Regions from separate parts of the Variovorax sp. 10L421 genome, predicted to be linked through region 3. Evidence: predicted binding sites of a transcription regulator. Region 3 holds the regulator's gene; each other region holds the start of a gene.
The links. The regulator sigma-54, encoded in region 3, starts transcription at its own class of promoters, with help from an activator protein. The targets are predictions, from matches to a motif close to TGGCANGNAANCTGCTTT.
Positions count from the first base shown of each region.

Region 1: AC1DFC_RS11155 (MSMEG_0572/Sll0783 family nitrogen starvation response protein) is a predicted target of sigma-54. The motif match lies at 4,187-4,204, and genes of this name have one in related genera.
Region 2: glnA (type I glutamate--ammonia ligase) is a predicted target of sigma-54. The motif match lies at 5,672-5,689, and genes of this name have one in related genera.
Region 4: hmpA (NO-inducible flavohemoprotein) is a predicted target of sigma-54. The motif match lies at 1,631-1,648, and genes of this name have one in related genera.

Region 1 is NZ_JBFTJJ010000006.1:67,679-74,829, reverse strand. Features, by position in the region: gene AC1DFC_RS11175 (sll0787 family AIR synthase-like protein) at 1-1,001, opposite strand, end outside; gene AC1DFC_RS11170 (MSMEG_0567/Sll0786 family nitrogen starvation N-acetyltransferase) at 998-1,558, opposite strand; gene AC1DFC_RS11165 (MSMEG_0568 family radical SAM protein) at 1,561-2,631, opposite strand; gene AC1DFC_RS11160 (Nit6803 family nitrilase) at 2,594-3,640, opposite strand; gene AC1DFC_RS11155 (MSMEG_0572/Sll0783 family nitrogen starvation response protein) at 3,656-4,138, opposite strand; gene AC1DFC_RS11150 (aminotransferase-like domain-containing protein) at 4,490-5,890, shown strand; gene AC1DFC_RS11145 (aldehyde dehydrogenase family protein) at 6,137-7,151, shown strand, end outside.
Region 2 is NZ_JBFTJJ010000001.1:418,432-425,582, reverse strand. Features, by position in the region: gene xth (exodeoxyribonuclease III) at 1-296, shown strand, start outside; gene AC1DFC_RS02040 (hypothetical protein) at 300-827, shown strand; gene ntrC (nitrogen regulation protein NR(I)) at 930-2,462, opposite strand; gene glnL (nitrogen regulation protein NR(II)) at 2,485-3,564, opposite strand; gene AC1DFC_RS02025 (hypothetical protein) at 3,569-4,075, opposite strand; gene glnA (type I glutamate--ammonia ligase) at 4,211-5,626, opposite strand; gene AC1DFC_RS02015 (competence/damage-inducible protein A) at 5,773-6,573, opposite strand; gene AC1DFC_RS02010 (EI24 domain-containing protein) at 6,570-7,151, opposite strand, start outside.
Region 3 is NZ_JBFTJJ010000018.1:100,806-107,956, reverse strand. Features, by position in the region: gene lptB (LPS export ABC transporter ATP-binding protein) at 1-692, shown strand, start outside; gene rpoN (RNA polymerase factor sigma-54) at 847-2,424, shown strand; gene AC1DFC_RS21515 (phospholipase D family protein) at 2,444-4,129, shown strand; gene AC1DFC_RS21510 (YceI family protein) at 4,167-4,811, opposite strand; gene AC1DFC_RS21505 (YceI family protein) at 4,868-5,461, opposite strand; gene AC1DFC_RS21500 (cytochrome b) at 5,458-6,042, opposite strand; gene AC1DFC_RS21495 (sensor histidine kinase) at 6,134-7,151, opposite strand, start outside.
Region 4 is NZ_JBFTJJ010000036.1:6,375-13,525, reverse strand. Features, by position in the region: gene cysK (cysteine synthase A) at 1-296, opposite strand, end outside; gene hmpA (NO-inducible flavohemoprotein) at 412-1,596, opposite strand; gene norR (nitric oxide reductase transcriptional regulator NorR) at 1,732-3,318, shown strand; RNA gene rnpB (RNase P RNA component class A) at 3,378-3,746, shown strand; gene AC1DFC_RS27920 (MarR family winged helix-turn-helix transcriptional regulator) at 3,911-4,372, shown strand; gene AC1DFC_RS27915 (FUSC family protein) at 4,376-6,487, shown strand; gene AC1DFC_RS27910 (DUF1656 domain-containing protein) at 6,484-6,690, shown strand; gene AC1DFC_RS27905 (efflux RND transporter periplasmic adaptor subunit) at 6,704-7,151, shown strand, end outside.

The DNA of each region.
Region 1 (7,151 bases), on a different contig from region 3:
GCGGCGGCCTCCAGTCGAATGGCGGGTGGCTGGATGAAGGCGTCGCTGCCGAAGTCCCACAGCAGGGCTTCTTCTCCACCGGCACGCAGGTGCACCTGACGCGTGGCGTCGACCTCGCCGATCACGCCGCAGGCGATGTCGCGCGCGGCGAAGCGCGCCAGTACCGGGCCCGCCTGCGCAGGCGCGACGCTCAGCACGAAGCCGTAGCTCGGAAACGAGGACAACCAGCGCATCAGCGGCACGCCCGCGGGCCTGGGCAGTGCGTCGAGCTCGATGCGCGCGCCCACGCCCGAGCACTCCAGCAGCATCATGGCCGTGCCCACCGCGCCCGCCATGCTGATGTCCTTGGCTGCACGGCACAGGCCTTCTTCGGCCAGCGCGGGCAGCACTTCGAGGTCGGCGCGCAGGCGCGCGGCGGGCGCGGCGGTCGATGCGTTCCAGTAGGGAAAGGGCTCCTCGTAGGCGCCGCGCAGGTCGGCCGCCATCACGAGCAGGTCGCCGGGCTTCGCATCGAAGCTGCTGAGCAGACTGCGCGCATGGCCGAGGATCGCGACCGCGAGCTGCGGCCGCTCGCTGCGGTTGTTGCTGTGGCCGCCGACGATGGGCACGCCGTAGCGCACAGCCGCCTCGGCCAGCCCGCACAGAACATCGTCCGCAGGGCTCATGCCGGTGCTCCACAGTGCATCGACCACGGCGGTCGGCCGACCGCCCATGGCGTAGATGTCGCTCACGTTGACCATCACACCGCAGTAGCCCGCGAACCACGGCATGCGCACGATGAAGTCCTCGACCAGCCCCTCGATGGCGAACAGCAGGTAGCCGCCGTGACCGTCAGGAATGGCGGCGCAGTCGTCGCCGATGGGCACGGCCTGCGCGAGCGCCGCGTGGCCGCCCGGAAGCGCCCGACCGAGGGCGGAGACCACATCGCTGATGTCGCGCTTGTGGGCGAAGCCGCGCGTGGCGCGAAGGGCTTCGGCGATTTCGTGGACGTTGTTGGTCATGGCAGCACCTTGGAGCGCGTGACGAAACCGCTCACGGGGTCGTGGCAGGGCGGGTACCAGCCGAGCTCGGCCTGCATGCGTGCATGCGGGCGGCCGTGCACGCCGGTTTCTTCGAGCAGTTGCCAGCCCAGCTTGCGAAAGAGCGGCACGTTCTGCATCTGCACCTGCGCGAAGAAGCGCTTGCAGCCGAGCGCGTTGGCGCGCGAAACCGCCAGGCGGATCAACGTCACGCCCAGGTGGCCCTGGCTGCGGAACGCGGGATGCACGGCAAGGCGTGAGCCCCACCATTCGCCATCTGCCTCCCCGCGGTGGATGCGCACCGTGCCCACCACCTGCTCCGGCATGCCCGCCGCGCAGGACATCGCCACCAGCAGTTGCGCGTGGTCGTCGATGGCATCGCGGTCGTCGCGCACGAAGATGCCCTGCTCGATGCAGAACACCGCCCGGCGCAGCCCCATCGCTTCGTCGCGCTCCCACTGCTGCGCCGCCTCGCGCACCAGGTACTCGACCGGCGCGTAGTGCAGGTCGAGTTCGCTCAGGTCGTCGATGCACAGCATGGTCAGCTTTCGTAGACGGACAGCGACGAGCACGCGCCGCACTTGCCGCAGCCGGCCTTGATGTCGGCCGAGCGCAGGCCCGCCGCCACCACGCGCTCGCCCAGCGGCGCGAGCAGCGACTTCATGAACTCGGGCGTGGGCGCCGGATGGTCTTCGAGCGGCGTGCCGCTGATCGGCACGAAGGGCACGACGAAGGGGTACACGCCGCGCGCGAGCAACTGGTCGCAGGTGTCGAGGATGGCTTCGCGCGTATCGCCCAACCCCGCCAGGATGTAGGTGCTGACCTGCCCGCGTCCGAACACGCCCACGGCCGCCTCGAAGGCGCTCATGTAGCGCGAGACGGGCACGCTCGCCTTGCCCGGCATGAGGCGTTCGCGAACCTCGGGCGTCACCACTTCCAGGTGCATGCCCAGCGTGTCGATGCCGGCCGCCTTCATGCGGTGGAACCACTGCTCGTCGTCGGGCGGCTCGCACTGGCCCTGGATGGGAATATCCACCGCGGCCCTGATGGCGAAGGCGCTCTCGCAGAGGATGGCGGCGCCGCGGTCGGTGGCGTTGGGCGTGCCGGTGGTCATCACCATGTGCTTCACGCCGTCGAGCAGCACGGCGGCGCGCGCCACCTCGGCGAGTTGCTCGGGCGTCTTGCGCGCTACCGTGCGGCCGGCCGCGAGCGACTGGCCGATCGCGCAGAACTTGCAGCTCTTTTTCCGGCTCTCGTAGCGGATGCAGGTCTGCAACACCGTGGTGGCGAGCACGTCGCTGCCGTGCAGCGTGGCGATGTGCGAATAGGGCACGCCGTCGAAGGTCTGCATCGCGTAGAAGCGCGGCTGCTTCGGAAAGCTGATGCTGGCAATGGGAATGCTGCCGCGCATCACGCGGCTCATGCCCTGCGCGTCGGGCGCCTCGGCGGTGAAGGGCGAGTGCCAGGCCGTGGAGGTATGGACCGGCACCATGATCGTGTGGCCGTCCACCGTCACGGCCTTGTGGTCCGAGGGGCCCGCGCCGCCGCGGCGGCTCGCAACGCCCGCCGAAGGATCAACCAGCCGCAACCCGAAGGACTGGAGCTCGGTCATCAGTTGCCGGCTGTCTTGCTGTGTCGTCGTGGTGGTCATGGTCGGAGCTCCGTTGAACAAAGGGTTGCGTGAGATGCATCGGCACGGTGGTTTGCGCCGGCCGGTCGTTGATGGCGAGCGACAGCAGTTCGGGCCGCGCATAGTGGCCGACCGAATCCATCATTCGCTTGCGCTTGGCGATGAGCGCCATGTCGAGGTCGGCCACCACCATGCCCTCTCCCTCGGTGAGCGGCGGCGCGAGGTGCTTGCCCTCGGGCGAGACGATGGCGGTGTGGCAGCCGCCGCGCAACGCCTTCTGCAGGTTGGCGTCGGGCGTGACCGAGCGGATCTGCTCGTCGCTGAGCCAGCCGGTGGCGTTGACCACGAAGCAGCCCGACTCCAGCGCGTGGTGGCGGATGGTCACTTCCATCTGCTCCGCGAAGATCGGGCCGACCAGCGAGCCGGGGAACTGCGCGCAGTGAATCTCCTCGTGCTGCGCCATCATCGCGTAGCGCGCGAGCGGGTTGTAGTGCTCCCAGCAGGCCAGCGCGCCGACGCGACCCACTGCGGTGTCGACCACCTTCAGCCCCGCGCCGTCTCCCATGCCCCAGACCATGCGCTCGTGGTACGTGGGCGTGATCTTGCGGCGCTTGAGCGCGAGCGTGCCGTCGGCATCGAACACCAGCTGCGTGTTGTAGAGGCTGCCGTGGTCGCGCTCGTTCACGCCGAGCACCACGACCATGCCGTGATGGCGCGCGCGCTCGGCCACGGCCTGCGTGACCGGGCCCGGCACGACCACCGCGCGTTCAGCCAGCCGCAGGTGCGGCGCACCCTGCAGCACCGGCGGCAGCACGAAGCTGAAGTAGGGGTAGTAGGGCACGAAGGTCTCTGGAAAGACCGCGAGCTGCGCGCCCTTGGATGCGGCCTCGTCGATGGCGCTGCACACCCGGTCGAGCGTGCCGTCGGGCCGGTCGAGGTCGGGCGCGATCTGGATCGCCGCGGCACGCACGATGCGGGATGTGGAAGCCATCGCCGGTGCCCTGCCCTACAGCGTCCAGGTGTCGAGGATGACCGCGCCGGCCTTCTTGTGCAGCAGCACCAGGTCCAGCACGTCCAGCGGGTTGATCGGCGTGATGCCTTCGATCAGCGCCCCTTCGCCGTGGCCGTACAGCGCCTGCAGCGCGAAGCGGCAGGCGTAGACCTTGCCGCCTTCTTCCATGAACTTGCTGATCTGCTTGTTGAAGTTCTGGTGGCCCGGGAAGGCCTCGTCGCCCAGCGTGGGAAAGCCGCGCTGCACGCCCAGCGTCACGCCGGGGCCGTACAGCAGCACCGAGGTTTCGTAGCCCTTGCGGCGCAGGCGCGTGGCCTGCAGCAGGTTCACGAAGCCGATGGAACCTTCGAAGGCGACCGTGTGGAAGGTGACGAGCGCCTTCTCGCCGGGGTCGGCCTTGACGTCTTCGAACACCTTCTCTTCGTAGTCGACGAGGTACTCGCCTTTCTCGTTGCGGGGGCGGGTGACTTTGGGCATGGGGTACTCCGGTTGAGGGGTTGAACGCAGGTCTTGCGTGCCTTTCTCTTTGCAGGCGATGTGCCAGCGTGCGGCCGGGTGCGTGCGATCAACTCGCGATCAATGCGCAGCGGTGCGCCTTGCGTGCGGATAAAAAAATTCGGAAGGCCGCAAAGGCGGGCACGCACAGAGGCTGCCGGCCGGTTTCCGCACCGCGACGACGCATCCGCCATGCGATCAATGCACCCGATCAATGAGGTTGATCGCACCCGATCGAAGCATTCGGCGCCTCCGCGGCAGGCGCGATTCCTGCGTGCTTGATCGGTGGCCCGATGCAATCAATGGATGCAATCAACTTCGACGATCCGCCCCATGCCCACGATCACCACCCACTGGCGCAAGCAGCTGCGCAACAGCGACCGGCCGGCCTACCTGCTGCTGGCCGATCTGATCGCCGACGACATCAAGACAGGCCGCCTTGGCGTGCGCGACCGCCTGCCTACGTTGCGCGAGCTCGCGGCCGACCTGGATCTCAACTACACGACGGTGGCGCGCGGCTATGCCGAGGCGCGCAAGCGCGGCCTGATCGACTCGCGCGCCGGCACCGGCACCTTCATCCGCTCCGGCAGCCCCAGCCTGCGGCTGCGTGGCGGCAGCGGCGCCGAGATGACGATGAACATGCCGCCAGAGCCCGACGACGCGCACCTGATGGCGCGGCTGCACGAGAGCGCGAGCCGTGCCTTCGCCGAGATCGACTTCCACGACCTGCTGCGCTACCAGGACTTCGGCGGCACCGCGCACGACCGCGAAGTGGCCTTGCAATGGCTGCGACCCTTCGTGCCGCATGCGAGCGTGGACCGCATCCTGGTGTGCCCCGGCATCCACGGCGTGCTCACGGCGCTGTTCTCGCAGCTCGCGCGGCCGGGCGAGCTGATCTGCGTGGAGTCGCTCACCTACCCGGGCGTGAAGGCCATCGCGGCGCAACTGGGCGTGCAGCTGCATGCGCTGCAGCTGGACGACGACGGCCCCATCGCCGATGCCTTCGAGCATGCCTGCAAGACGCTCAAGCCCAAGGCGCTGTATTGCAACCCGACGCTGCTGAATCCGACCGCCGGCACCGTGTCGCGCGCACGGCGGGAAGCGTTGGCCGACGTGGCGCTGCGCTATGCCATTCCGATCATCGAGGACGACGCCTACGGCATGCTGCCGCGCCAGACGCCGGGCACCATCGCCACGCTTGCCCCCGCGCTCACTTACTACGTGAGCGGGTTCTCCAAATGCTTCGGCGCGGGACTGCGCAGCGCGTATGTGTGTTCACCGACGGTGGTGCAGTCGCAGCGCCTCGCGGGCGCGATGCGCGCCACCACCGTGATGGCCTCGCCGATCACCAATGCGCTGACCACGCTGTGGGTGGAAGACGGAACGACCGAGGCGATGCTGCAGGCGGTGCGCGCCGAATCGGGGGCGCGGCAACTGCTCGCGACGCGCCATCTAGGCGACAGCGGGTTGCAGGCACACCCTGAGGGCTTTCATGCATGGCTGCCGCTCACACCGGGCTGGAGCCCGGTGGAGTTCGCGTCCTACCTGCGCACCCAGAACGTGGGCGTGGTGGCGAGCGCAGCATTTTCGACGGATGGCGATCCGCCAGATGCGGTGCGCATTTGCCTGGGCGGGCCGATGTCGCGGGAGCAGTGCGATCAGGCGCTGAGGCTCATCGCCGACACGCTGGCGCATCCGCTGCATCCGCACTCGACATTGCAGAAGCGCGGTTAGCCGATCACATGGGGAGCGAGATCGAGGCGTCGGCAGAACGGATGGCGTGATGGCACGATCTGCTGTAGCGACTCGCACAACCGCAGTCTGCTTTGTGCAAGACCCCCATTGCAGCACCGGCGCGAGGGGCACGCGGCCTAGACTTTTGGACATCCACAAGTCCGACCTCAGCCCCTTTTCCAAAGGACCAACTCCGTGAACTCCTCCATCGTCGAACGCCTCCGGAGCACTGGCCGTCTGGACCGCATGTTCGTCGACGGCGAGTGGGTGCTGCCCCAGGGGCAGGCTCGCGCCTCTGTCATCGACCCGTCGACCGAGGAACCCGTTGCGGAGATCGCGCTGGGAACTGCGCAGGACGTCGATGCGGCGGTGGCTGCGGCGCGGCGCGCCTTCGCCGCCTGGTCCGTGAGCTCCGTCCGGAGCAGGGTCTTGCTTCTCGACCGTGTCCACGCCCTGATCCTCGAACGAGCAGAGTCGTTCGCCCAGGTGATCTCGCAGGAGATGGGCGCTGCCATCGGCTTTGCGCGCAGCACACAGGTGCCGGTTGCGGCGCAGCACATCCGCGTGGCCCGGGACAATCTGGCCAGCTATCCGTTTCTCACCCATCGGGGGGACGTGGCCATCGTGCGCGAGGCCATCGGCGTGTGCGGCCTGATCACTCCCTGGAACTGGCCGCTCTACCAGATCACCGCCAAGGTCGGGCCGGCCTTGGCGGCGGGATGCACGCTGGTCCTGAAGCCCAGCGAACTGTCGCCGCTGAGCGCCCTGCTCTTTGCGCAGGTGATGCAAGACGCCGGCATCCCGCCGGGCGTTTTCAACCTGGTGAGCGGCACTGGGCCGGAGGTCGGCGCCGCGCTGTCGGCGCATCCGGACGTGGACATGATCTCGATCACCGGCTCGACCAGGGCCGGCGTCCTGGTGGCCCAGGCGGCCGCCCCGACGGTGAAGCGCGTGGCTCAGGAACTCGGCGGGAAATCGCCCAACGTGATCCTGCCGGACGCGGACCTGGCGCGAGCCGTGCCAGCAGGTGTGGCGGCCGCCTTGCGCAACGTCGGCCAGTCGTGCAGCGCGCCGACGCGCATGATCGTGCCGCGTGAGCACCTCCAGGAGGTCGAACGCATCGCGCACGAAGCGGCGTCCAGCTTCGTCGTGGGCGATCCGCGCGCCGAGCAGACCACGCACGGCCCTGTGGCGAATCGCGCCCAGTTCAATCGGGTGCAGGAAATGATCGGCATCGGAATCGCCGAAGGCGCGCGGCTCC
Region 2 (7,151 bases), on a different contig from region 3:
GCCTGAAGGAAACAATCCACCACACGACCGAGGAGCGCAACCATTTCAAGGCGCTGCTCGAACTGGGCCTGACAGACAGCTTTCGCATGTTCGAGCAGCCCGAGAAAAGCTATTCGTGGTGGGACTACCGCATGCTGGGCTACCAGAAGAATCGCGGGCTGCGCATCGACCACGTCCTGGTGAGCCAGCCGCTGGTGCCGCGCGTGAAGGGCTGCGTCATCGACCGCGTGCCGCGCAAATGGGAAAAGCCGAGCGACCATGCGCCGGTGGTGCTCGATCTGGACCAGGGGGCCTGACCGATGGCCGCGCCCATCCGCATCGCAGGCCGCATCGCATTGGCGGCCACCGCACTCGCGCTGTCCGCCTGCTCCCTCCTGAAGCCCACCGACAAGGCCGAAGGCGGTACGGGCGCCACCGCGACCGCCCCCGCCGGCGAGGCCGCGCCGGACGACCGCAACGTGCCCACCGTGCGCCTGATCACGGCACAAACGCCGGCCGTGCGAACGTACCGCAAGATCGGCGCGCGCCACATCTACAACAAGTACGCAAGCCGCATCTACAAGGGCAAGATACCGCCGCTGGTGTATGCGGTGGTGGTGGTCGAGACCGAGATCGACGCCACCGGGAAGGTAGTGAACGTCACGTTCAGCCGCACGCCGAGCCATGCGCCCGAAGTGCCGCCGATGATTGCCGAACTGATCAAGGCCACGTCGCCGCTGCCCAATCCGGGCAAGCTGGGCGGTCACACGTACGTTGACACCTGGCTCTGGGACAAGAGCGGGAAATTCCAGATCGATTCGTTGACGCTCGGCCAGCGCAGCAGGTAGCTTGGCACACCCCCTGCAGGGGGCGATACCGGCGGCCCGGCAAAACCGGTTCCGCGGCATCCCTGCTGGGGTCGCGTCGTAAGAAAGCCCCGAAGGGCCTTTTCATTCGATCCCGAGTTCCTGGATCTTTCGGGTGATGGTGTTGCGCCCGATGCCGAGCTTCTGCGCGGCCTCGATGCGGCGGCCTCGCGTGTTGGCCAGGGCCGTGAGGATCAGCCTCGACTCGAAGCGGCGCGTGAGCACGTCCCAGACGTCGGTGCGGCCCGCTGCCAGCAGCGCCTGCGCCTCGACCTCCAGGCCGCTTTCCCAACTGCTCACGCCTGCATGCGCTTCGGTGGATTCGGATACGGCGGGCACGGGCGCTGACTCACCGCTGGCCGCAATCGGCGGCGATGCGACGGGCTGGGCCATCGCAGCCGACGCGGCAGCCACGACTTCGGGCACGTGGGCCTCGGCGCCTGCGCCGACGGCCATCACCTCGGGCGGCAGGTCCTTCGCTTCGATCAGCTGGGCCGGTGCCATCACGGTCAGCCAGTGGCAGATGTTCTCGAGCTGGCGCACATTGCCCGGAAAGCTGAAGGCCGCGAGCCTGGCCAGCGCCGCGTCGGAAATGCGCTTGGGCTCGACGCCGAGCTGGCGCGCGCTCGCCTGCAAGAAGTGGCGCGTGAGCGCGGGCACGTCTTCGCCGCGTTCGCGCAATGCCGGCAGGCGCAGGCGGATCACGTTGAGGCGGTGGAACAGGTCTTCGCGGAAGCCGCCGAGCTTGACGCGCTGCTCCAGGTCCTGGTGGGTCGCGGCGATCACGCGCACGTTGGCCTTCACCGAGTTGTGGCCGCCCACGCGGTAGAAATGGCCATCGCTCAGCACGCGCAGCAGGCGCGTCTGCAGATCGAAGGGCATGTCGCCGATTTCGTCGAGGAACAGCGTGCCGCCCTCGGCCTGCTCGAAGCGGCCGCGGCGCATGGTCTGCGCGCCGGTGAAGGCGCCGCGCTCATGGCCGAAGAGTTCGCTCTCGAGCAGGTCCTTCGGGATGGCCGCGGTGTTGATGGCCACGAAGGGGCCGTTGGCGCGCGGCGAGTGCTTGTGCAGCGCACGCGCCACCAGTTCCTTGCCCGAGCCCGATTCGCCGGTGATGAGCACCGTGACGTTGCTCTGCGAGAGCCGGCCGATCGCGCGGAAAACGTCCTGCATGGCGGGCGCCTGGCCGAGCATCTCGGGCGCGGCGACCATGCGTTCTTCGGCGACTTCCTCGCGCTGGCTTTCGTCGACGGCGCGGCGGATGAGCTCGACCGCGCGCGGCAGGTCGAAGGGCTTGGGCAGGTATTCGAAGGCGCCGCCCTGGAAGGCCGAGACGGCGCTGTCGAGGTCTGAAAAGGCCGTCATGATGATGACGGGCAGGCCGGGATGTTTGGCCTTGATCTTGTCGAGCAGGTCGAGCCCGGAGCCGCCGGGCATGCGGATGTCGCTCACCAGGACCTGGGGACCTTGCTGATCGTCGTCGGCGGCCTGTTCGAGTGCTGCGAGCACCTCGCGCGTGTTCGTGAAACTGCGCGTGGGCAAGTCTTCGCGCAGCAGAGCCTTCTCGAGCACGAAGCGAATCGATTGGTCGTCATCAACTATCCAGATCGGCTTCATGCATCTCCTTGTTGCCGGGCTGCTAGGGCAGCGGTATCAATATCTTGAAATCGGTTCGGCCCGGGACGCTGTCGCACTCGATCACGCCGTGATGCTGTTGCACAAAAGTCTGTGCGAGCGTCAATCCCAGCCCCGTCCCGCCTTCCCTGCCCGATACCAGCGGATAGAAGATGCGGTCCTTGATCGTGTCCGGCACACCCGGTCCATTGTCGATGACATGCAATTCCAGTGCCAGTCGATACCACTGCTTGTTGAAGATCACCTGGCGGGCGATGCGCGTCTTGAAAGTGATCTGCGCATCGCCGGCCGCGCGGCGCTCGGCCAGCGCCTGCGCGGCGTTGTGCGTGATGTTGAGCGTGGCCTGGATGAGCTGCTCGCGGTCGCCGCGGAACTCGGGAATCGACACGTCGAAATCGCGCTCGATGTGCAGGTCGCGCGGAAACTCCGCAAGGATGACCGAGCGCACGCGTTCGCACACCTCGTGGATGTTGACGTCGCCCACCACGTGCGGCCGGCGGTGCGGCGCGAGCAGGCGGTCGACCAGTGTCTGCAGCCGGTCGGCCTCGTGGATGATGACCTGGGTGTATTCGATGAGGTCGCGCGATTCGACCTCCATCTGCAGCAACTGTGCCGCGCCGCGGATGCCGCCGAGCGGGTTCTTGATCTCGTGCGCGAGGTTGCGGATGAGTTCCTTGTTGGCCTGCGCCTGGTCGATGAGGCGCTCTTCGCGGTCCTGCCGCACCTGATGCTCGAGCGGCGACATCTCGATGATGAGTTCGCCCTTCTTGTCGCCATGCGCGAGCGTGACCTGCACCGGCATGAGCTCGTGGTTGACGCGGCGCAGGAAGGCTTCGTAGCGCAGGGTGGCGAAGTCGTTGCTGCTCGCGCCGTCGATCGCCGTGCGCAGCACCTGCGGCTCGTGAAAGCACGCACCGAACTGCGACCCCTCGAGGGTGCGCCGCGATGTGCCCAGTGCGTCTTCGAGGCCTGCATTGGCAAACAGCACCGAGCCGTTGCTGTTGACCACCGCGATGAGCGTGGACAGCAGGTCGAAGGACTGGAAGCGCGGATTGGCGCCGCTCGCCTTCTTCCCGAACACCATATGGCTATTGCGGTTGCTGCTTGTTCGGCAGGCGGCCGATCTCGCGGCGGATGCCGGCGATGTCGCTTTCGTTGCGCGCCAGCTCGGCCTTCATTTCGGCGACGCGGTCCAGGTACTTCTGGTAGTTGCGGCCTTCGCTGCCCTGCTTTTCAGGCTCGCCGTTGTTGTATTCCTTCTGCAGCTCGGCCTGGCGTGCCTCCGCCTTCTTGAGTTCAGCTTCGAGCACCGAGCGCGCCTCGCCGTCGCGCGCGCGCTGGTCAACACCTTCGACACGCGGGCTGCCCGCCGGTGCGCGTGCCGCGGAAGAGCCACCGGACGACGCGGAGCCGCCCGAAGTTTTCGTGCCTTGCACGACCGTGACGTTGCCGCCTTCCATGACCTTGCAGCCCTTCTGCTGGGCGATGGTGGCGTTGTTGGTGTACTCGTTGCCGCAACGCCAGACGCGCTCCTGCGCGAGCGCCGGTAGCGCGATCAATGAACCGGCCAGAAAAATGAGAGAAGCAGTCTTCATGTGTATCGGTGGAGGGCGGCGACAAAGGTGCATTTTCGTGCAATTCGATGCCAACCGTGACCAAATGTTCCAGGCCAATGAAAAAGGACGGCCGAGGCCGTCCTTTTGTCTTGAATCCCCGTCAGGGGCTCGCCTTTACAGCGAGTAGTACATGTCGAACTCGACCGGGTGGGTCGCCATGCGGAAGCGCGTGACTTCCTGCATCTTCAGCTCGATGTACGCATCGATGTATGCATCGGTGAACACGCCGCCCTTGGTCAGGAACGCACGGTCCTTGTCCAGGTATTCCAGGGCCTGGTCGAGGCTGTGGCAGACGGTCGGGATCAGCGCGTCTTCTTCCGGCGGCAGGTGGTACAGGTCCTTGCTGGCGGCTTCGCCCGGATGGATCTTGTTTTCGACGCCGTCGAGGCCCGCCATCAGCAGCGCAGCGAAGCCGAGGTACGGGTTCATCAGCGGATCGGGGAAGCGCGCTTCGACGCGGCGGCCCTTCGGGTTGGCCACGAACGGGATGCGGATCGAGGCCGAGCGGTTCTTGGCCGAGTAGGCCAGCTTCACCGGGGCTTCGAAGCCGGGCACCAGGCGCTTGTAGCTGTTGGTGCCGGGGTTCGTGATGGCGTTCAGGGCACGGGCGTGCTTGATGATGCCGCCGATGTAGTGCAGGGCGAAGTCCGAGAGACCTGCGTAGCCGTCGCCTGCGAACAGGTTCTTGCCGTCCTTCCAGACCGACTGGTGCACGTGCATGCCGGAGCCGTTGTCGCCGACGATGGGCTTGGGCATGAAGGTGGCGGTCTTGCCGTAGGCGTGGGCCACGTTGTGGATCACGTACTTCTGCAGCTGGACCCAGTCGGCGCGCTGGACCAGCGTGCTGAACTTGGTGCCCAGTTCCATCTGGCCGGCGTTGGCCACTTCATGGTGATGCACTTCGACCGGGATGCCGAGCGATTCGAGCACCAGGCACATTTCCGAGCGCATGTCCTGGAAGCTGTCGACCGGGGGAACCGGGAAGTAGCCGCCCTTGACTGCCGGACGATGGCCGGTGTTGCCGTGCTCGTATTCCTTGTCGGTGTTCCACGAGGCTTCTTCGGAGTCGATCTTCACGAAGCAGCCCGACATGTCGTTCTTCCAGCGGACGCCGTCGAACACGAAGAACTCGGGTTCCGGACCGAAGAAGGCGGTGTCGCCCAGGCCGGAGGCCTTCATGTAGGCTTCGGCGCGCTTGGCGAGCGAACGCGGATCGCGCTCGTAGGCCTTGCCGTCGGCGGGGTCGATCACGTCGCAGGTCAGGATCAGCGTCGTTTCTTCGAAGAAGGGATCGATGTTGGCGGTGTTCGGGTCGGGCATGAGCTGCATGTCCGAAGCTTCGATGCCCTTCCAGCCGGCGATGGACGAACCGTCGAACGCGTGGCCCGAGGTGAATTTGTCTTCATCGAAAGCCGAGACCGGCACGGTGACGTGCTGCTCTTTGCCACGGGTGTCGGTGAAGCGGAAGTCGACGAACTTGACCTCGTTTTCCTTGACGAGCTTGAGTACATCGGCGACGGTCTTTGCCATCAGTTTCTCCTGAGTTGGATGGTGGTTAGGAATACAGGGACGAGGGATGCAGTTTCTGTGCCATTGTCGCCTCACCCGACGACGCTTTGGCGAGCGCTGCAAACCCCAAATAGAGGCGGAAATTCACCAAGTTGGTGCAATCGACATCAACGCACCAATTCTGGGCCAAGCTTGGCATCAAAGGTGTGCAACCCTTCGATCAGCTGGACATAGGCGGCATCGAGCCGGCCGGGGTCGCCCTTGACGCCCAGCTCGATGTGCCGGCCATATTCAGGGTGGTCGACACTGGGCAGGCTGAACACCTTGATGCCGGCGTGCGCGGCCTCGATGGCCTGCATGAGCGGGGTCAGCGTGGCTTCCATGGCACCGAAAACGATCACCGATTTCTCGGCGACGGCATTGCGGGTGAACAGGTCGGCGTAGCGACTGTCGAGCACGGACTCGATCATGGGCCAGGCCATGACCGGAAAGCCCGGCACGAAATGCACGTGGTCGACGCTGAAACCCGGAATCTTGTTGTACGGGTTGCGGATGATGGTCGCGCCCTGCGGGAACACGCCCATGTTGAGGCGGTGGATGTTGTCGGGACGGTCGGGCTCATAGGGCAGGCCCTGTTCGTCCGCCGTGTCCCGCATGCGTTCGCGGATCAGCATCTCGGCTTCGGGGTGCAGCGCGAGCGGCACGCGCAGCGCCTGCGCAGCGCACTGGCGGGTATGGTCGTCGGGCGTGGCGCCGATGCCGCCGGTCGAGAACACGATGTCGCCCGAGGCAAAGGCGCGCATGAGCGCGGCGGTGATGCGCGCGGGCTCGTCGCCCACGTACTCCGCCCAGCCGAGCTGCAGGCCGCGCGCGGCGAGCAGCTCGATGACCTTGGCCATGTGCTTGTCGGCCCGCTTGCCGGAAAGGATCTCGTCGCCGACGACGATGAGACCGAATGCGCGTGTCATGGTGAACCCCATTGAGAGAGTGCGGCCTTGCTGGCTCCCTCGGCTTCGAGGGCCGACGTGGTGCCGGCGGCGGTCGACGCTTCGGCCACGGCGCGCTGAGCGCGCAGCTGCGCCAGCGCGTCGAGGCAGTAGTGCGCGAACCAGAGCGCCGAGAAGGCGAAGACCAGTGTGTAGATCCAGATGGCGATCGGCACCAGCACGAAGAAGGCGGCGGCGAACAGCAGGCCCGATGCCCAGACGATGCTGGGCGCGGCGCCCAGGTAGCCGCAAAGCACGCCGATGCACAGCAGCGGCAGCCGATGCGCGCGCAGCAGTGCGGTGCGCTCCTCGGGGCTGGCATGCTCGGCCAGCGCATCGAAGCTCATCACGCGGTAGGTGAGCCAGCCCCAGATCAGCGGCGGCAGGATCAGCACCAGCGGCGGAATGAGCCACAGCGGCATCGACACCACGAGGGCGATCAGCGCCAGGATGGTGACGCCCAGCGAACGCGCGACGCTGCCGAAGAACGAAGCGCCCTTTTTCTGTTCGAGCGAGGGAAAGCGCCGTTCGGCCACCAGCTTCGTCAGCGCGGGCGCCAT
Region 3 (7,151 bases):
ACGTCTCGCTCGACGTGCAGAAGGGCGAAGTCGTCGGGCTGCTCGGGCCGAACGGCGCGGGCAAGACCACCTCGTTCTACATGATCGTGGGGCTGGTGCGCGCCGATGCGGGCGACATCACCATCGACGGCGAGCCCATCGCCCACATGCCGATCCACCGCCGCGCCCGCATGGGCCTGAGCTACCTGCCGCAGGAGGCCTCGATCTTCCGCAAGCTCACGGTCGAGGAAAACGTGCGCGCCGTGCTCGAGCTCCAGAGCGAGCCCGATGCCAACGGCAAGATGGCGCCACTGTCGAAGCAGCACATCGAAGAGCGACTGTCCGAACTGCTGGCCGACCTGCGGGTGGACCACCTGCGCGACTCGCCCGCGCTGGCGCTGTCGGGCGGCGAGCGCCGCCGCGTCGAGATCGCGCGCGCGCTGGCCACCCAGCCGCGCTTCATCCTGCTGGACGAGCCCTTCGCCGGCATCGACCCGATCGCGGTGATCGAAATCCAGCGGATCATCAGCTTCCTGAAGGAGCGCGGCATCGGCGTGCTCATCACCGACCACAACGTGCGTGAAACGCTGGGTATCTGCGATCATGCGTTCATCATCAGCGACGGGCATGTGCTGGCACAAGGCACACCCTCGGAGATCGTCGACAACGCCGAAGTACGCAGGGTGTACCTGGGCGAACACTTCCGGATGTGATCGTGCGGCGAGGGTCAAGGATCATCGTGGCCACCGTCCGCGCGGAGCTTCCTCGCGGGGGCCGCCGCGCACGGCCGCCCGAAGCGGCCGGCCCGTCCCCGGTAGGGGGTTGGCGTAGCGCGAAGCGCGCAGCCTGGGGGGGGGCCATTTCCTCATGAAGCAAGGGCTGTCCCTTCGCGTCTCGCAGCATCTGGCACTGACGCCACAGCTGCAGCAGTCCATCCGGCTGCTTCAGCTTTCCACGCTCGAACTGAGCCAGGAAGTCGAGCAGATGCTGGACGAAAACCCGTTCCTCGAACGCACCGCGGAAGAAGCGGCGCGCGAGGAATTCGGGCTCGACACGGCTGATGCGCCGGTTCCGCGCGATGAGGGCGAGAGCGACTTCGCGCCTTCGGCCGCCAGTGCGCCCGCCGAGACCACCAGCACCACCACGGCGGATACCGACGGGCCAGCTGCCGAGATCACCGAGCGTGAGCCCGACTGGGAAGGCGACGGCACCGTCGACATGGCGGCGCCCGACGACAGCGAGTGGGGCAGCGACGCGCCCGCGCGCCAGAACAACCTCGGCGACGACGAACGTGCCGACGCCACTGAACTCGCGCGCAGCCAGGAGTCGCTGCAGTCGTTCCTGCACCGCCAGGCGCTGAGCCTGCGCCTGAACGAGAACGACAGCGCCGCGCTGCGCTTTCTCATCGAATCTCTCAACGACGACGGCTACCTCGAAGACTCGCTGCCCGCGCTGGCCTCGGGCCTGGCTGGCGACGACAACGACCAGTTCGACGACCTCGTGCATCACTTCCAGGTGGCGCTCGGACTGCTGCAGAGCCTGGAGCCCGTGGGCGTAGGCGCGCGCGACCTCGGCGAATGCCTGGGCATCCAGCTGCGCGCCATGGCCAGCGAGGACGAGACCGACGAAGAGGCGCTGGTCCGCAAGACCGCCATCACCGTCTGCAAGCAGCCGATGGAGCTGCTTGCGCGCCGCGATTTCAAGCGCCTGGCCACGCTCACCCGCAGCAGCGAGGAGCTGGTGCGCTCGGCGCTGCAGATCATCGCGCGGCTGGAGCCCAAGCCGGGCCGGCGCTTCGTCGACGTGGAGCGCAACATCGTCATTCCCGATGTGATCGTCACCAAGACCGGCCGCGGCACCAACGTGAAGTTCCGCGTCATGTTGAACCCCGAGGTGATGCCGCGTCTGCGCGTGCACGACATCTATGCCGGCGCGCTCAAGTCGCACAAGGGCGAGGGCAGCCAGGCGCTGTCGCAGCGGCTGCAGGAGGCGCGCTGGTTCATCAAGAACATCCAGCAGCGTTTCGACACCATCCTGCGCGTGAGCAACGCCATCGTCGAGCGGCAGAAGAGCTACTTCGTGCATGGCGAACTCGCGATGCGCCCGCTGGTGCTGCGCGAGATCGCCGACGAGCTGGGCCTGCACGAATCGACCATCTCGCGCGTGACCACCGCCAAGTACATGGCCACGCCGTTCGGCACCGTCGAGCTCAAGTACTTCTTCGGCTCGGCGCTGGGCACCGAGACGGGCGGCAATGCGTCGAGCACCGCGGTGCGCGCGCTGATCAAGCAGTTCGTGAGTTCCGAGAGCATCAAGAAGCCGCTGTCGGACAGCCAGATCTCCGAGATGCTGAAAGAGCAGGGCATCGAGTGCGCACGGCGCACCGTGGCCAAGTACCGCGAGGCGCTGCGCATCGCGCCCGCGAACCTGCGCAAAGCCCTGTAACTTGGCACACCCCCAGGCTATGCGCACTTCGTGTCGCTTCGCCAACCCCCTTGCAGGGGGCAACACCTGCGGCCCGGCGGAGCCGGTTCCGCGGTGTTCCCCGAACGGACCTGGACCGTATTGGCGCTGGGGCCTGGCGCTGTTGTTCGCGGCTTTCGCACTGCTCGCCACCGGCTGCGCCACCCTGCCCAACGAGGCCCCGCGCGCACCCACCAAGGCCATGGCCGTCTCGGCCGACACCGCACTCGGCAAGCTCGCGCTGGCCTCGCAGCCCGACCCCGACCTGAGCGGTTTTCGCCTGATGCCCGGTGGCGACTTCGCCTTCGACACCCGCATCCAGCTGGCCCGCCGTGCCCAGCGCACGCTCGACGTGCAGTACTACCAGATCGAGAACGACGAGACCGGCCGCTACCTGCTGCGCACCCTGCGCGACGCCGCCCAGCGCGGCGTGCGCGTGCGGGTGCTGATGGACGATCTCTACACCTCGGGCGAGGACGAACTGCTGCTCGGCTTTGCCGCCACGCCCAACGTCGAACTGCGCCTGTTCAACCCGTTCCCGGCCGGGCGCGCGAGCATCCTGAAGCGCTTCACTGCCTCGCTGTTCGACTTCAGCCGCGTCAACCGGCGCATGCACAACAAGCTGTTCATCGCCGACGGCGCGATGGCGGTGGCGGGCGGGCGCAACATCGGCAACCAGTACTTCACGCGCACCGCGGGCGAGAATTTTCTCGACCTCGACACCTTCGTCACTGGTGCGCTGATCCCGCGGCTGGGCAGCCTGTTCGACCAGTACTGGAACAGCATCTACGTGCGGCCGATCCAGTCGGTGGTGCGCAGCGAGTTGTCGGCCGAAGAGCTGCAGCGCCGCTTCGACGCGGTCACCGGCCCCGACACTACTCCACCGCCGCCGAAGCCCGCGCCCAACGACCTGCTCGGCTACAGCCCGATGGTGGAAGACCTGAACGCCGGCAAGCTCGGCCTGATCTGGACCACCGCCGAGGCCTATGCCGATTCGCCCGAGCGCGTGATCGGCAAGACCGCCTCCTACGGCGGCGTGCCGCTGCTCGACGTCGACAGCGTGCGCTACAACGTGGTCGAGCAGATGCGCCGTGCACGCTCCGAAGTGACCATCGTCTCGCCCTACCTGATCCCGGGCGCCACGGGGCTGGAGGTGATGCGCGAGATCCGCAACCGCAACGTGAAGATCAGCGTCGTCACCAATTCGCTGGCCGCCACCGACGAGCCGCTGGTGCACACCGCCTACCGCCGCTACCGGCCCGACATGCTCAAGCTCGGCGCCGACCTCTACGAGCTGAGCTCCACGCGCACCCGGCGCAGCGTGCGGCTGGGCCTGTTCGGCACCTCGGTGGGCAGGCTGCATGCCAAGTCGGCCGTGATCGACCGGCGCACGCTGTTCGTCGGCTCGATGAATTTCGACCCGCGCTCGGAGTCGGCCAACACCGAGATCGGGCTGATCATCCACAGCGCCGAGATGGCGCAGCAGGCGCTGAAACTCATCGACGTGCTCAAGCAGCAGGGCGCCTACCGGCTGCGCTTTGCCGAAGGCAGCAACGAGTCGCGCATCGAATGGGTCAGCGAGGATGCCGGCAAGCTCACCGTGCTGACCGAGGAGCCCGACTCCAGTTTCTGGGGCCGGGTCATGCTCGAATTGCTGGCGCCGCTGACGCCGGAGAGCCTGCTCTAGCTGGTGCTCGTGGCGCCGGCCAGGCCGGGCAGCGGTGTCATTGCACGTTGACCGCTTCGACCTGCACCAGCAGCTTCACCTTGTTCTCGAAGCCGAAGTTCAGCCCCCAGGTGATGCCCCAGTCGCTGCGCTCCACCGTGGTCTCGAAGTCGCCGCCGCACACCTGGCGGTTGATCAGCGGGCTCAGGTAGCAGTTGAAGCGCACGGCCTTCAGCGTCACAGGCCTGGTCTGGCCCATCAGCGTGAGCGTGCCGGGCACGTCGGTCACCTTGCCGCCGCTGAAATCGATGCGGTCGGCCACGAAGCGGCCGATCGGAAACTCGGCCACGTTGAAGAAATCCTTGCTCTGCACATGGCGGTTGAGCAGGTCGACGCCGGTGTTGATGGAGCTGATGTCCATCGTGATGTCGACCTTGCCGCTGGCGCCGGTGCCGTCGATCTGCACGGAGCCGTCCTTGGTGCTGAAGCGCCCGCGGTTGGTGGTGGTGCCGTAGTGCCCCATCTCGTACATCACGAAGGTGTGAGTCGGATCGATCACGTAGTTGGCGTTCTTCGCCGGCCCGCCCGCGGGCTTGGCGGCCACGGCCGGGGCGAATTCCGTTGGCAGTTGCTGTTGCTGCGCCGTGGCGCTGCCGGTGAATGCGGCGGCCGACAGGGCCGCGGCGAGAAGGAGCTTTTTCATGGTGTTGGATGCGGGAGGAAAGAGGAAAGTGAGTGAGGGGCGGACAGCCTGGCGCTTCACAACGGCCCGAAGCCCGTGAGCGTGAACCTGAAGCGCACCTGCACGTCGTTGCCGACCGTCGAGGTGTCGGTCCATTCGCCTTCGCCCACCTTGTAGTCGAGCCGCTGGATCGTGAAGCTCCCCGTGGCAACCGCCTCCTTGCCGCCGGCCGCGGCGATGCTGACGGGCACCGTCACGTATTTGGCGATGCCCTTGATGGTGAGCTTGCCCGCCATCTCGAACTTGCCGTCGCCCAGCGCCTTGATGGCGCTCGACTGGAAGCTTGCCTGCGGGAAGTGCGCGGCGTCGAACCACGGCTGCTTGGGCAGTTCCGCATCGCTCATCGGGACGCCGAAGCCGGCGCTGGCCGTGTCGATCTGCAGCGCGACGGTGCCGCCCTCGGGCTTCTTCGGGTCGAAGGCCACCTGCGCGTCGAATTTCTTGAACGTGCCTTCCACGGGCACGCCCATTTGCTTGCTGACGAAGACGATCTGGCTCTTGTCGGCCACGAGCTTTGCCGCTGCGGGCTCGGCGCCGGCCGGCAGCGCCAGGGTGGCGAAAGCCAGCGCCGCGAGCGACGGCGCGAGACGGAAAAACAGGCGCTTGATCATCGAGCTGGTTCCTTGCGTGGCCGGGGCCACATGCGTTTGAGAAGACCGTCGCGGTCGATCCAGTGGTGCTTGAGCACCGCCGCCACGTGCAGCAGCGTGACGCCTGCCAGCACGAAGGCGCAGTTGCGGTGCAGCGGCTGCAGCACCGCCTCGGCGAAGGCGTGGTCGACCGGCACGAAGTCGGGCAGCGGCAGCACGCCGAACCACGCCACCGGCATGCCCATGGCCGAGCTGTAGGCCCACCCGGACAGCGGCACCGCGAAGAACAGCAGGTACATCAGCGTGTGGCTGATGCGGTAGCTCGCCAGCTGGAGCGCCGACATGCCCGGCGGGAGCGCCGGTGGACGATGCCCGAGCCGCCACAGCAGCCGCAGCGCCGACAGCGCGAGGATGGTGACGCCCGCCCACTTGTGCCAGCTGTAGATCTTCAGGCGCAGCGGCGAGAACGGCAGCCCCGTCATGTAGAGCCCTACGCCGAACGAGCCCACGATCAGGGCCGCAAGCAGCCAGTGCAGCGCCATCGTGAACGGGTCGTAGCGCGCGTCGGCTGCGAGGGGGGATGAAGATGTGTCGGAGGACATCGTGAGCAGGACAGGCGGCCTGTGCGCGGAGCATATATCGGAAGCGATGACATCACCGCACGGCCCGTGCCAGCCCGCCGCCCTGCCGGCCTCAGCCCTGCGACGGCTGTTGCGCCCTCAGCAGCACCCCGCGCAGTTCGTCCGGCTGCACCGGCTTGCGCAGCGCATGCCAGCCACGCTCGGCGGCGAGCCGCTGGGTGGCTTCGTTGATGTCGGCCGAAATCAGCGCGATCGCCAGCGACGGCTTCTGCCGCTGCAGCTTGTCGGCCAGCGCGATGCCGTCGAGCGCACCCGGCAGGCGGATGTCGCACAGCGCCGCGTCGAGCGCGCGCAGGTCGGCCAGCGCCAGCGCCTCGGCGGCGCTGGCATAGACGCGCGGCTCCACGTCCCATTGCCGCAGCAGGGCACTGAGACTGTCGGCCACCACCGTGTTGTCTTCCACCACCAGCACTGCGAGCCCGGGGCGCAGCGTGTGCGTTGCATCGGCGCCGTCGTCCTGCGGCGCGGAAGCAGGGCGCGCCGCCACCATCGCGCCGTCGGGCGCGGCAGGCAGCTCGAAGCTGAACACCGACCCCCGCCCCGGCGCCGAGCGAAGCGACACCGCAATGCCGAGCTGCGCCGCCAGCCGCCGCACGATCGCCAAGCCCAGCCCGTGGCCGCGCTGCAGGTTGCGCTCGACGTTGCCGATCTGCTCGAAGTCGTCGAACACGCGCTGCTGCGCGTCGGCCGCGATGCCGATGCCGCTGTCGCGCACCTCGACGCGCCAGGCACGGCCGGTCCCGCGCCGGCGCGCCCGCACCGCCAGCAGCACGCGCCCGCGCGGCGTGAACTTGACGGCGTTGTCGACCAGGTTGGCGAGCACGCGGCGCACCGACAAGGTGTCGCTCCAGGCGATGGCGTCGTGCGGGCAGCGCACCAGCACCCGGCCGTCGCCTGCCTGCCGCGCCAGCCCCAGCAGCAGGGGCGCCAGAGCCACTGCCGCCGGACGCAGCGGATCGACCGCGGCCTCGATGCGGCCGATTTCGAGCAGCTGGTTGGTCAGCCCTTCGAGCGCCTGCTGCGCGCGCGCCAGCGAGCCCACGGTGTACTGAACCGCCTCCATGTCCGCG
Region 4 (7,151 bases), on a different contig from region 3:
ACCGACATGCTGTCGGGCATCACCAGGATCAGCTTGTAGCCCTTCACGGCCGCGACCATCGCCAGGCCGATGCCGGTGTTGCCCGAGGTCGGCTCGACGATGGTGCCGCCGGGTTTGAGCGCGCCGCTCTTCTCGGCGTCTTCCACCATCGACAGCGCGATGCGGTCCTTGATCGAGCCGCCGGGATTGGCGCGCTCGGATTTGACCCAGACCTGCTGTTTCGCATTGCCGAACAGGCGGTTGATGCGGATGTGCGGCGTGTTGCCGATGGTCTGGAGGATGTTCTGGGCCTTCATGGAATCTCCTTGGGTGCGAGGGGCGGATGGTCAGCGCGCATTGTGGCGCCCCCTGGGCCGGGTTGCACCCGGCCCGCGACCGTTTCAGCACGAGGGGATGGCAGGCCGTTGCGGTTCAGGCCTCCAGGGCTTCCAGCGGCCCGAAGAACTCGTAGCGAAGCTGCTGCTTCGGCACGCCGAGCGCCAGCCCGTTGGCATACACCGACTGCATGAAGGGCTTCGGTCCGAGAAAGTACAGGTCGACATCGCGGTCTTCCGGCAGCAGCCCGGCCAGCAGCTCGCGGGTGACGAAGCCGGTCGCGTGCGGCGTGTCGCTCTCGCGCGGCGCGTCGTAGACATACAGCGGCTTCACGTTCGCATGCCGCTGCGCGAGCGCGTCGACGCGCTCGCGGAAGGCGTGCGCGCCGCCGTGCCGCGCCGCATGGACGAAGTGCACCGGCCGGCCCGTGTGGGCCACCGATTCGAGCATGCTCATCGCGGGCGTGATGCCCACGCCACCCGTCACCAGCACGAGGGGGCGCGCCTGTTCGCCCGCGGGCTGCAGCACGAAGTCGCCGCACGGCGCCTGCACCTGCAGCCGCGTGCCGGTCACGGCGGCCTCGTGCAGCCAGTTCGAGGCGCGGCCGCCTTCTTCCTTCTTCACGCTGATGCGGTACCACGGCTTGCCCGGCGCGTCGGACAGCGAGTAGTTGCGTCGCACCGGCTGGCCGTCGATCTCCAGCACCAGCGTGAGGTACTGCCCCGGCGAGAACGCCAGCAGCGCGCCGCCGTCCATGGGCTCCAGGTAGAACGAGGTGATGACCTCGCTTTCGTCCTCGCGCCGGGCCACGCGGAATTCGCGCATGCCGCGCCATCCGCCGGGTTGCGCCGCGTTGGCGCTGTAGACGGCTTCCTCCGCGGCGATGAGCAGGCCCGCCAGCGATTCGTAGGCTTCGCCCCACGCGGCAATCACCTCGTCGGTCGCGGCATCGCCGAGCACCTCCTTCACGGCGCGCAGCAGGTAGTGGCCGACGATCGGGTAGTGCTCCGGCAGCACGCCCAGCGCGGCGTGCTTCTGGATGATGCGGGGCAGGGCGCCGGCGATCGCTTCGAGCCGGTCGATGTGCGCGCCATAGGCGATGACCGCGCCCGCCAGCGCGCGCGCCTGCGTGCCGGCGGCCTGGTGCGCCTCGTTGAAGAAGGCCTTCACCTGCGGATGGCCCTCGAACATGATCTTGTAGAAGTGGCTGGTGATGGCCTCGCCGTGGGCCTGGAGCGCGGGCACGGTGGACTTGACGATGGCGATGGTTTGCGGGTTCATGGTCTGGCGCTTCCTCTGTTGAGATGCCTTCGTCTTCTCACGATCCGTGCCAGCCAGAAGGTCGCTGCAAGTGCTTGACGCCATTGGGGATTTATCAGGCGTGGTCAAATTCGCAACAACTTCATCGTTGTACTTATGACCACATTGCGTGTCGATTCGACCACCGAAGCCCCGTCGCCCGAGCCCGAAGCCGAGGCCGCCCGCTACCGATCGCTGCTCGCCGCCGCGCGCGGACTGGTCCGCTGCGATGCCGCCGCGCTGCTGCAGCTCGATGTCGACGTGCTGAAGCCCGTCGCGGTCGACGGCCTGAGCGATGAAACCCTCGGGCGCCAGTTTCCCGTCGCCGCCCATCCGCGTTTCGCGCGCCTGCTCGACAGCGAACGGGGCCTGCGTTTCGCCCACGACTGCAACCTGCCCGACCCGTACGACGGCCTCGTCGCCGGCCAGCCGGGCATCCTGCCGGTGCACGACTGCATGGGCGCGCCGCTGCGCCTGCGCGGCGCCGTCTGGGGCCTGCTGACGCTGGACGCCCTGGAGCCGCACGCCTTCGATGCCGTGGGCCCGGCGCAGATGGAGGCACTGATCGCCCTCGTCGAAACCGGCATCGAGGCCGCCCACACGATCCGCGAGATGCAGGCGCGCGCGATGCGCGAGCAGGCCGTTGCGCAGGCGCTGCGTGCGGGGCGTGGCGCGCCGCGCGAGCTGCTGGGCAGCAGCCCGGCGATGAAGCAGCTGTGCGACGAGATCGACACGGTCGCCGTGTCCGACCTCACGGTGCTGCTGCTCGGCGAAACCGGCGTCGGCAAGGACCTGGTCGCGCAGCGCCTGCACGCGCGCTCGCGCCGCAGCGAGCAGCCGCTCGTGCAGGTCAACTGCGCGGCGCTGCCCGAGTCGCTGGCCGACAGCGAACTCTTCGGCCACAAGCGCGGCGCGTTCACCGGCGCCGTGCAGGACCGCGACGGCAAGTTCGAGATCGCCGATGGCGGCACGCTCTTTCTCGACGAGGTCGGCGAACTGCCGCTGAGCGTGCAGGCCAAGCTGCTGCGCGTGCTGCAAAGCGGCGAGGTGCAGCGCCCCGGCAGCGACCGCATGCGCAAGGTCGACGTGCGCGTGATCGCGGCCACCAACCGCGACCTGCCCGCGGCGATCGCGCAGGGGCGCTTTCGCGCCGACCTGTACCACCGGCTGTCGGTCTATCCGCTCGTCGTCGCGCCGCTGCGCGAACGGGGGCGCGACGTGCTCGTTCTGGCGGGCAGCTTTCTCGAGGAGAACCAGCACCGGCTGGGCGCGCGCAACCTGCGGCTCTCGCCGGCGTCGAAGGCCGCCATGCTGGCGCACGGCTGGCCGGGCAACGTGCGCGAGCTCGAGCATGTGATCAGCCGCGCCTCGCTGCGGGCGTTCCGGGAGCAGCCGCGCGGCTCGCGCTGGACGGCCATCGAGCCGCATCACCTGGCGCTGGACAGCGCTGCCGTCGTGGGAAGCGCCACGGCAGCGCCCGTGCAGGCCCCGGCGAACGAACACGCGGGGCCTGTCATGGCTGGCGGCACGCTGCGCGAGGCGACCGAAGCCTTCCAGCGGGCCTGGCTCTCGGAACTGCTCGCCCGCCACGGCGGCCGCGTGGCCAGCGCCGCGCGCGAGGCCGGCATCGACCGCAGCAACTTCCATCGGACGTTGCGCAAGCTGGGCTTGGTGCAGGCCGGCGACGGCGAAACGCCCGGCTGACGACCGGCGCGCGGCATTGTCTGAAGGGTCATTGATGGGGCGGGCGATAATCGCGCGGTGAAGCACGCCAGACCGCCGCTGGTGCAAGCCCGAAAGGGACGACGCTGCGCCTTCGGGCAACAGCATCGGGTCGAAAGACCGCACTGGAGGAACGTCCGGACTGCACAGGACAGCGCAGGAGTTAACGACTCTCCACCGTGAGGTGAGGATCAGAGCAACAGAGACGAGCCGATTGAGTTCGGGTGAAACGGGCAATCTCTGCGCGCAGCAACACCAAGTAGGCCAGTATCGAGGTGGTTCCGCTGAGCTGGCGGGTAGGTGGCATCGAGCCGTTTGGCGACAAACGGCCCAGAGTAATGGCGGTCACGTCGAAGGCTTCGCAAGAGGCCCTCGATGCACAGAATCCGGCTTATCGGCGGGCTTCACACTTTTCTTCCCTTTTCTTTTTTCGCGCCTTCGACCGCTGAAGGCGGGCGCCGCCTTGCCGCCAGCAAGAATTAGTAGTTACCCGTATAATCGATAGCATGCTAATTAATAGGCGGCTATCGTGAGCAAATCGAGCAACTCCTCCCCGAAGCGCGAGAACGCGCTGATGCGGCTCGGCATGTCGCTCTCGGTGCTGCAGCGCGGCTACCGCGCGTCGGCGGACAGGGCGGTGGCGCACGTCGGCGTGTCGCAAACGCTGGCCTGGCCGATCGTGATGCTCGGGCGCATGAACGGCGAAGTGCGCCAGGGCGTGCTTGCCGATGCACTGGGCATCGAGGGCCCGTCGCTGGTGCGCTCGCTCGACCAGTTGGTGGAGGCCGGTTTCGTCGAGCGCCGCGAAGATCCGGCCGACCGCCGTGCCAAGACCTTGCACCTCACGCCCGCAGGCAAGGCCGCCTGCGCGCCCATCGAGGCGGCGCTGAGCCTGATGCGCAGTGAGCTGTTCGAAGGCGTGTCCGACGACGACATCGCCGTCTGCCTGCGGGTGTTCGGCGTGCTCGAGGAGCGCCTGGGGCGCCCGGCCCAGGCGCCGCAGTCGCAGCAATCGCCGCAGGAAGGGCGCAGGTAAGAAATGCCTGCGCTCCGTCTTCCGCGCTTCAGCCGCGCGGAGCTTCTCTTTTCCGGCAAGAGCTTCGCCGCCGCCATGCTGGCGATGTACCTCGCCAGCCGTGCCGGCCTGCCGCGTCCGTTCTGGGCGCTCATGACCACCTACGTCGTCGCCCATCCGCTGGCCGGCGCCGTTCGCTCGAAGGCGCTGTACCGCTTCTGCGGCACGCTCATCGGCTCCACTGCGACCGTGCTGATGGTGCCCGCGCTGTCCAACGCGCCGGAACTGCTGACGCTGGTGCTCGCGCTGTGGGTGGGGCTGTGCCTGTGCATCTCGCTGTTCGACCGCACGCCGCGCTCCTACGTGTTCATGCTCGCGGGCTACACGGCCGCGCTGATCGGCTTTCCGTCGGTGCAGACGCCGCTCGCGCTGTTCGACACCGCCGTGGCGCGCGTGGAAGAAATCGGCCTCGGCATCTTCTGCGCCACGCTGGTCCACAGCCTCGTGCTGCCCGCGGGGCTTGCGCCGACCGTGCTGGGCCTGCTCGATCGCACGCTGCTCGACGCGCGCAAGTGGCTCGGCGACCTGCTGCAGCCCGCCGGCCGCAGCAGTGACGCCGAGCCGAAGCGCCTCGACGACGACCGCCGCCGCCTCGCAGGCGACATCACGCAGCTGCGCCTGCTCTCCACCCACGTGCCCTTCGACACCACGCACCTGCGCTGGACCGCCGGCGCGATCCGCGCGATGCAGGACCGCGTTGCCGCGCTCACGCCCGCGCTCTCGGCCGTCGAAGACCGCCTGCAGGCGCTGGAGCAGGCCGAGGGGCAACTTGCACCCGACGTGGCCGCGGTGCTCGCGCAGGCCGCGCAGTGGCTGCGCGAGGAGGCCGAACCTGCCTCCGCCCACAGTGCCGAGCGCCTGCAAGCCCTGCGCCGTGCCATCGACGCATTGAACGCCGCTCCTGCAGACGCGCAGCAGCCCACTCCATGGGGCCGCGCCCTGCGCATCGGCCTCGCCGGGCGCCTCGAAGAACTCGTCGACGGCTGGACCGCCTGCGCCCGGCTGCGCCTGGACATCGACGAAGGCCTCAAGGGCGCCGCGCCGCTGCACCGCACGGCAGCGCTCGGCAGCCGCGTGCTGCACCGTGACTACGGCATGGCGCTGCTGTCGGCGCTCGCGGCCGTCATCGCCATCTGCCTGTGCGGCGCGTTCTGGATCGTCACCGGCTGGCCCATGGGTTCGGCGGCCACCATGATGGCCGCCGTCTTCTGCTGCTTCTTCGCCACCATGGACGACCCCGTGCCGGCGATCCACGGCTTTCTCAAGTGGACGCTGTGGTCCATCCCGATCTCGGCGCTCTATGTGCTGGTGCTCATGCCCACGGTGCAGGACTTCGGCATGCTGGTCGTCATCTGCGCGCCGCTCTTCTTGCTGCTGGGCTTCTACCTGCCGCGTCCGACGCATTTCATGCCCGCGATGGCGCTGATCTTCGGCGTGGCCGGCACGCTCGCGCTGCACGACACCGCCAGCTCCGACCTCGTGAGCTTCATCAACAGCATGATCGGCCAGATCGTCGGCGTGCTGGTCGCGGCGCGCGTCACGCGGCTCGTGCGTTCGGTCGGTGCCGACTGGAGCGCGCGCCGCATCCAGCGCGCCACCTGGCGCGAGCTCGGCGACATGGCCGCTTCGCCGCAGCCGCAGTACGCGCAGAGCGATGCGTATGCCGTGCGCATGCTCGACCGCATCGGCCTGCTCGCGCCGCGCATCGCGCAGGCGGGCGGCACCGTCGAAGGCGTGGCCGCCAACGACGCGCTGCGCGACCTGCGCATGGGCGCCGACATCGCCGTGCTGCAGCGCGTGCGCGCCCAGCTGCCGCTGGCCAGCTCGGCCGCGCTGCTGGGCGGCATCTCGCGCTTCTTCCGCCAGCGCGCCGAAGGCCGCACGAATCCGCGCCCGCTCGACCTGCTGCCGCAGATCGACGAAGCACTCGGTGCCGTGCTTGCCGCGCGCGGCACCGCTTCTTCCGCCGCATCGCGCTCGGCCGTCACCGCACTGGTCGGCCTGCGCCGCAATCTCTTTCCCGATGCGCCGCCCAGGCTGGCGGGCGCAGCGCTCACCCAAGGAGCTTCCGCATGATCGGTGAAGCCAGTTTCTACGGCCTCTACGTGCCCTGGATCATGGTGCTGGCCCTCGGCGCGCTGCTCGCGTTGTGGGGCGTACGCCGACTGCTCGCGGCCACCGGCGCCTACCGCTGGGTGTGGCACCCCGCGCTGTTCGACATGGCGCTGTACCTGCTGCTGCTCTATGCACTGAGCCGCCTCACTTCCTACCTTCAATGACGACGAGATTCCGATGACAGTCCCCCGTTCCTCCGCAGACAACCCACGGGCCCGGCGCCTCGGGCGCGTTCTTCTCACCGTGGCCGTGGTGGCCGCCGCCGCGTGGGCCGGCCTGCGCCTGTGGGACCACTACGAACTTGCGCCGTGGACGCGCGACGGCCGCGTGCGCGCCAACGTCGTGCAGATCGCACCCGACGTGTCGGGCCTCGTCACGGCAGTACCGATCCGCGACAACCAGCCGGTCGCCGCCGGCACGCTGCTGTTCGAGGTGGACCGCGCCCGCTACGACCTCGCCGTGCGCCAGGCCCAGGCAGCGCTCGCCGCGCAGCGCGCCATGAGCGCCCAGGTGCAGCGCGAGAACGCGCGCAACGCGGGCCTCGACGACCTGGTGTCGAAGGAGTCGCGCGAGCAGACCCGTTCGCGTGTCGAGCAGATGCAGGCCGCCGTCGCGCAGGCCGAGG